DNA from 2 places in the Streptosporangium sp. NPDC006007 genome. Region 1 is predicted to be linked to the other one. Evidence: riboswitches for the same ligand, from Rfam matches in the RefSeq annotation. Region 1 holds a riboswitch; the other holds the start of a gene.
The links. Region 1 has a riboswitch for cyclic di-AMP ahead of ABZ194_RS22180 (hypothetical protein). Riboswitches for the same ligand answer to the same signal wherever they lie in the genome.

Region 2: it holds a riboswitch for cyclic di-AMP, as region 1 does, so the genes downstream of both, ABZ194_RS08715 (NlpC/P60 family protein) here and ABZ194_RS22180 (hypothetical protein) in region 1, are expected to answer to the same signal.

Annotation. Positions count from the first base shown of each region.
Region 1 covers NZ_JBEXUG010000031.1:19,380-23,055, reverse strand. The annotation lists gene ABZ194_RS22190 (MarR family winged helix-turn-helix transcriptional regulator) at 1-203, shown strand, start outside; gene ABZ194_RS22185 (DinB family protein) at 190-696, opposite strand; gene ABZ194_RS22180 (hypothetical protein) at 790-1,761, opposite strand; cyclic di-AMP (ydaO/yuaA leader) riboswitch at 1,764-1,899, opposite strand; gene galT (galactose-1-phosphate uridylyltransferase) at 1,971-3,050, opposite strand; gene ABZ194_RS22170 (DeoR/GlpR family DNA-binding transcription regulator) at 3,047-3,676, opposite strand, start outside.
Region 2 covers NZ_JBEXUG010000007.1:207,127-210,802, forward strand. The annotation lists gene ABZ194_RS08705 (RDD family protein) at 1-985, opposite strand, end outside; gene ABZ194_RS08710 (amino-acid N-acetyltransferase) at 1,225-1,740, opposite strand; cyclic di-AMP (ydaO/yuaA leader) riboswitch at 2,214-2,364, shown strand; gene ABZ194_RS08715 (NlpC/P60 family protein) at 2,379-3,419, shown strand; gene ABZ194_RS08720 (LuxR C-terminal-related transcriptional regulator) at 3,669-3,676, opposite strand, start outside.

The sequences.
Region 1 (3,676 bases):
TCCGGGTGCTCCAGGTGGTCGTCCGCTCCCGGCGGACCTACCTGGACGAGTTGATCGCCGACTGGGACGAGGCGGACCGCGGGCTCTTCGCCGACCTGCTCACCCGCTTCGCGGAGGCGGCCGCGGCCCGCCCACCCGACCTGGCGGCTCTCGACCGGCTGATCACCGAGGCGATCGCCGAGGAGAACACTAGTCTCCCGTGACCCCGTCGATCCGCTCGCGAATGATGTCGGCGTGGCCGTTGTGCCGGGCGTACTCCTCGATCATGTGGACCAGGATCCACCGCAGCGAGACGTCCGCACCCCTGCGTTGCCGTCTGCCCAAGGCCTCCAGGGGCAGCTCCGCGTAGAGCCCGCGGACGCCGTCGATCTCGGCGTGCCAGCGGGCGATGGCCTCCTCGGCGGAGCAGGAGCCCAGCAGGTCGAAGTCCCCATCGCGATCCTGCTCGGTGCAGTAGATCGACGGCCTGTCCTCGCCGCCGAGGATGTTGTGGAACCAGTGCTGTTCCACCTCGGTCATGTGACGGACCAGGCCCAGCAGGGAGAGTGTGGACGGCGCGCAGGGGCGGAGGGCGAGCTGCCGCTCCGACAGCCCGGCGCACTTGACGGCCAGGGTCTCCCGGTGGAAGTCCAGCCAGGAGCGCAGCATGCCGACCTCGTCGGCGACATAGGGAGGAGCAACGCGATTGTCGGTCATGATCCCCCATCCTTCCCGCGCGCACGGCCACTGTCACACCCTTTTTCTCGATCCACACCCCCCGGAAACGCTCCCGGTCCGGGCTCCACGGCGCTAGTACATCGAGATGTGGGGGTGGTCGTAGTGGTTGGCGGTGACCCCGCCCCGGTTGGACATGGCGCGCCAGCCGGAGCCCATGTTGATGCGCTGGCGCCAGATCACGTACTTGACGCCGAGCCGATCCTTGTTCTTGACCGCCCAGGCGGAGATCTCGTCGCCGAGCCTGGTGTTCTCCGCCGAGGGCATCGAGCCGCCGGTGCTCATCATGAAGTCGCAGGCGCGGCCCAGGGGGTGCTCGCCGTTGCCGCCGGTGCGGTAGCAGCCGACCTCGTGGGGGAGTTTGAAGCGTTCTTTGATGGCTTCGAGCATGATCCGGGTGCGGTCGGTGATGTTGTCGCCGCCGGTGGGGAGCTGGGGGACCCAGCTGCCGTCGGCGCGGCGGCCGGAACCCATCGGGACGAGCTGGTCGAGTTTCCGCTCGATGTCACGGATCACCCTCTCGGCGCCCTGGCGCTCGGTCTCCACGACCTTGGCCTCCACGCCGATCTGCTCGGTGAGCCGGGCCGCCTTCTCGGCGGCCTGTTTCTTGAGGTCCCGGCTCTGGGCGAAGTCCCGCAGGTAGGCGCTCCGCTGGGCGATGAGCTGTTCCATGACGACGGCGCCCTCCATGTCGGGGGCGAACAGCAGGGCGGGCAGGTCGGCGGCGCTGCTCTGATAGCGGAGCTGGGCGATGGAGTCGACCTGTTCGCTCGCCTTGGCGTAGGTCTCCTCGGCCTTGCGCAGATCGATCTGGGCGGACTCCTCGGCCAGCCGGGCCTTTCGCAGAGACTCCCGTTTGGCCGCGTAGGACTCGATGAGCTTGTCGACCTTCTTGTTCAGCCGGGCGAGTTCGGCGCGGAGCTCGGGTTCGGCAGGCTTGGGGGCGGCGCTGCCCGCGGACGCGCTGCCCAGGGTGAACGCGATGGCCGAGAGCACGGAGGCGGTCAGGGCCGCATGACGACGGGACGTGGGGGGCGAGGCCGCCACGGTTCTCCTCTCCTCACGCCTACCGGGTTAGCTGACGGGTTCGGGCTGGAGGAAGCCCTTCCACCGAAGTGGTTCACCCCAAAACGCGTGGGTCCCCGGCTCCCGGGCGAGGCGCCCCGGATTAGGCATATCGGATGTTATGTCCGATGTGTGAGGATAGTAGTGGTAAACAGATGGTCATGCGACCCCAAACCGAGACCAATCAGTGATCATTCCGTGACGGTGGATCGGAGGAGTAGCGCCGCCTCCTCGGGTAGGACGTCGTTCACGAAAGCCCCCATGGCCGACTCCGAACCCGCGAGATACTTCAGCTTGTTCGGTGCCCGGCGGATGCTGAACAGCTCCAGGTGCGCGTAGGACAGCTCCCGGCCGACGTTCACCGGTGCCTGGTGCCAGGCCGCGACGTACGGCATGGGCATGCCGAAGAGCCCGTCCAGCCGGCGCAGCACCTCTGTGTAGAGCGGCCCGAACGCCGAGCGCTCGGCCTCGTTGAGCCCGCCCAGGTCGGGAACCCGGCGATGCGGGTAGAGGTGGACCTCCACGGGCCACCGGGCCGCGGCCGGTACGAAGGCCGTCCAGTGTTCGTTCGCGGCGACCACCCGGACCTCGGCCTCCCGCTCGGCGGCCAGCACGTCGGCGAAGAGGTTGCCGCCGGTCCGCTCCCGGTGACGCTCGGCCGCGCCCAGGGAGAGCCTGGTGCGCGGGGTCACATAGGGGTAGGCGTAGATCTGGCCGTGCGGGTGGGCCAGGGTGATGCCGATCTCGGCCCCCCGGTTCTCGAAGCAGAACACCTGCTCCACGCCCGGAATCGCGGACAGCTCGGCGGTGCGGTCGATCCACGCCTCCATCACCAGGTCGATCCGGCCGGGGGAGAGCCGGGAGAAGGAGGAGTCGTGGTCGGAGGTGAAGCAGACCACCTCGCACCGGCCGATCCCCGGCCGGGCCTCGCTCATGCCGCCGATGTCCCGGTGCGGGCCCGGCTGCGCGGAGAAGGATGGGAAGCGGTTTTCGAAGACCACCACGTCGTAGGAGGCCGAGGGGATCTCCGTGGGGTGACCGGGGGTGGACGGGCAGAGCGGGCACTCGCTCGCCGGCGGGAGGAAGGTGCGCCCCTGGCGGTGCCCGGCCACCGCCACCCACTCCTCGGTGAGCGGGTCGTAGCGCAGTTCGGAGGCGGCGGGCCGGGGCGGCAGGTCTCGCCGGTCGATCGCGCTCCGATCGGCGTCGTCGTGCCGGTCGAAGTAGACGAGCTCGCGGCCGTCGGCCAGATGGGTGATCGTGCGCTTCATCGGCTCAGGGCCTCGCTTTCCTGTCGGGGTTCGGCTATGACCAGCTCGCCCACCCGCGCGGTGAGCTCCTCACGGGCCTCGTCCGCCAGGCCCGAGTCGGTGATCACGAGGTGGGCCTGGGCCAGCTCGGCGATCGTGCTGATCCCGACCGTGTCCCACTTGGTGTGATCGGCGGGCACCACCAGGCGGTGTGCGGAGGCGACCAGTTCCCGGTTGGTCTCCGCCTCAAGCAGGTTCGGGGTGGTGAACCCGGCGCGTGCGCTCATCCCGTGCACGCCGAGGAACAGGGTGTCCACGTGGAGTCCGCGGACGGCCGCCACGGCGACCGGCCCGACCAGCGCGTCGGAGGGGGTGCGGACGCCGCCGGTCAGCACGACGGTGCGGTCGGCGCGGGGAGAGCGGTGGAAGACGTCGGAGATCCGGATCGAGTTGGTGATCACGGTCAGCTCCGGCACGTCCACCAGGAAGTGGGCGAGTGTCCAGGTCGTGGTCCCGGCGGAGAGCGCGATGGCGGTGCCGGGCCGGACGAGCTCGGCCGCCTGCCGGGCGATCGCCTCCTTCTCCGGCTGCTGGCGCACCGACTTGGCGGCGAACCCGGGCTCCTCGGTCGAGCCCGGCCCGGCGTT
Region 2 (3,676 bases), on a different contig from region 1:
CCGGGATCCCGTTCACCATGATCGGACCGAAGAGCACACCTGCCCGCTTGAGCGCGAGGTCGGGGGAGAGCCCGCCCGGCTGCGGCGCGCCGCCGACCGCCACGACCTTGATACCCATGACCATCTTGCCGACGGTCTGGCCACTCTGCCGGACCATCAGGAACTCGTAGGCGGTGTAGATCAGGCCGCCGACGATCCCGGTGAGCACGGCCGCGAGGACGAATCCGCCCCCGGCGGTGAACTTGCCGGTTTCGAGGTCGAAGTCCGGCTGGGTGACCAGGATCGCGGTCATCACCTTGGAGACAATGAATGTCGGGATCGCCAGGATGATGAAGTCGATGAGACGGGCCACCAGACGCTGCCACCACTCCGCGAGCGGTGCCGGGGCGCCGGGGGGCATCTCCCCCTGAGGTCCGTACCCCTGGGAGTAGGGGGCGGCCTGACCGTAACCGGGCTGCTGGCCATAGCCCGGCTGCTGGCCGTACCCGGGCTGCTGACCGTAACCGGGCTGGGAGGCCTGCTGACCGTAGTCGGGCTGCTGGCCGTAACCGGGCTGCTGACCGTAGGCGCCGGTCCCCGGCTGCTGGCCGTACCCGGGCTGCTGACCGTAACCGGGCTGGGAGGCCTGCTGACCGTAATCAGACTGTTGCCCGTAATCAGGCTGCTGACCGTAACCGGGCTGCTGTCCATAGGCGCCGGTCCCCGGCTGCTGGCCGTAGGCCGCCTGGCCGTAACCCGGCTGCTCCTGCGGGGCCTGCTGACCGTAGCCGGGCTGCTGGCCGTAGGCCGCCTGCTGGCCGTAACCGGGCTGGGAGGCCTGCTGACCGTAATCAGACTGTTGCCCGTAATCAGACTGCTGACCATAACCGGGCTGCTGACCGTAGGCGCCGGTCCCCGGCTGCTGGCCGTAGGCCGCCTGGCCGTAACCCGGCTGGGTCTGCCCCGGTCCCGTGTTCGACGGTGAGGCCTCCGATCGATATCCCACAACTGTCACATCGGGATCGGGTTCACCAGGGGGTCGACCTCCATTGTGTCCGTATTGCGGATGCCCCGACGGTGAGCGGTCGGGATCATCCTGCGGATACGGTGGCTGTCCGGTGCTCACCGCGTCACCTCACTTCGACTGCGCATGTGGCACATGGCCGACTCACATGCTTCTGGAGCACAAGGTATCGAGATAGGTATCAACAGTCACCTTTTGCATCAGCCAATACCCGAGGAAAGCTAGCCGGTCCGTGGTGTCAGGTACAGCAGCATTCGGGTGTTGCCCAGGGTATTGGGCTTGACGTGCTCCAACTCAAGGAACTCGGCGACCCCCTCGTCATAGGAGGCGAGAAGTTCGGCGTAGACCTCCGGCGAGATGGGGGTGCCCTGGATCTCCTGAAATCCGTGCCGGGCGAAGAAATCAACCTCGAAGGTGAGACAGAAGACCCGGCGCAGGCCCAGCTCGCCGGCGGCGCGGACGAGCTCGGAGACGATCCGGTGGCCGACGCCCAGGCCCCGGCAGCCGGGATCGACGGCGACCGTGCGGATCTCGGCGAGGTCCTCCCACAGGACGTGGAGCGCCCCGCAACCCACCACGACCCCGTCCCTGTCGGCCACCCAGAACTCCTGGACGTCCTCGTACAGGGTGACCGTGGCCTTCTCCAGCAGGCGAGGACCGGCCCCGGCGTAGGTGTCGACAAGCCGCCGGATGCCGCGCACGTCCGGGGTGCGGGCACGCCGGACCGTGATCGCGATGGCGTCCGCCCCGGCCTCCCGCCGGCTCGGCGACCCCCGATCCGCGTCCACTCCCCCGTCCACGGCCCCCGCCCGTCGTCCCGCGTCTCCGGTGTGGCGTACGGCCCGCGTCGGGGACCGCTCCGCAACCTGCTCCATGACCGATCAGCGTACGTCCTCGTCACCACCTATTTACGGCTCAGCCTTAACCCCTGTCCAGGAGCCGTTGGATGGCGCACCGTAGCCCGCTTACCACGGTGAGCCGAGATCTCCGCCGACGGACCGAATCCCCCCGTCTCACAGGCACGGACCTGCGAAGACCCCTGTCACCTCCGCCAGAAGGGACGCGGGGCCGACGTGGCACGCACATCGATCATGCAATGATGTGACCCGACCGTGACATTTCAGTTGTGAAAGCTCTACCAACTTTGCAGTTCTGGTTGAGCATGAACCTCCAATTGCACTAATGTCCGTCCTCGATGTCAGCAACGTAAAGAGCTGACCCGCCGAATCCCCCGACTGGGGAACCGGGGACCCACCCTCCCGACGTCCCCCGGGGTGAATCCGAGGTGCCACCGGCATCCGGTAGGGCTGCCTCCGGCCCGAACCCGTCAGCTAACCCGGTAGGCGGCCAAGAGAGGAGCCTGTTGGTGAAGCGCATGCGCGACCGTGGGGCACGACGTGCGGGCAGGCACGCCCGCGGCCGAGAACAGGCGGCGCGCGGACTGTCGTTCCGGTTCGCGGTCATCGGGACGGCGTTCGCCTCCCTCACCCTCGGCACCCCTCTCGTGGCGGCCACCGCCGACCCGCAGCCCAGCCTCCGCCAGCTCGCCAAGCAGGCCGAGAAGCTGCACACCGAGATCGAGACGCTCACCGAGCAGTACAACGGCGAGCGGGTCAAGCTCAAGCAGGCCCAGCGCGCCGCCGAGAGCGCCGAGAAGACCCTCGCCGTCAGCGAGTCGGAGCTGGAGTCGCGGCGTACCAAGGCCACCCTGCTCGCGCAGAGCAGCTACATGGCGGGGGGGCTGGGCCCGGGGCTCACCTTCAGCCAGTCCTCCGACCCCGACGCCTTCCTCGACCAGGCCACCACGAACTACGCGCTCCAGCAGCAGCAGAGCGAGGAGGTCGCCCAGGTCGGCCGGGCGATCAAGGCCGCGGAGAGCGCGCAGGTGAGCGCCAAGGCCCGGACCAGCGAGGTCAAGGACCTGCTCAACCAGATCGGCGACAGGCGCACCACGATCGAGCGCCTGGTCGCCAAGGTCGAGAGCAGCCTGTTCCGGCAGGTGCGGTCCCGGGCGAGCAGCACCCGGGGCAACCGGGTGAAGATCGACGTGCCGATCGCGGGCGACGGCAAGGCCGCCGAGGCCGCCCGGTGGGCCCTCACCCAGCAGCTCAAGCCGTATGTGTGGGGCGCCGAGGGACCGAACTCCTTCGACTGCTCGGGCCTGGTGATGTGGGCCTACCAGAAGGTCGGCATCAGCCTGCCGCACTACACGGGCAACCAGTGGACGGCGGGCACCCACGTCTCCAGGGACGACCTGCGCCCCGGGGACCTGGTCTTCTTCTACAGCGACCTGCACCACGTGGGGATCTACATCGGCGCGGGCCTGATGGTCCACGCCCCCCAGACCGGTGACGTCATCCACATCGCGACGATCGACAACCGCCCCTTCGCAGGTGGTGTGCGTATCGCGGACTGAGCGCGAACCCGGCGCGGACCACGGCGCGGACCGGGCGCGAACACCCCGCCGCGGACCGGGCGCGAACCCGGCGTGGACCGGCCGCGAACACCCGGACGCGGGTCGGGTGCGGGACCGGTCGCGCGCCGAGCGCGGGCTGAGAACCACCCTGGGGCGGGCTGAGAGAGCCCCTGGGGCGACCGCGGGGACAAAACGGGGCATGGTGTAGGGGTGTCGCCTCCAAGGCCGGAGCGGGCCGGGAGGCGGGGTTCAGATCA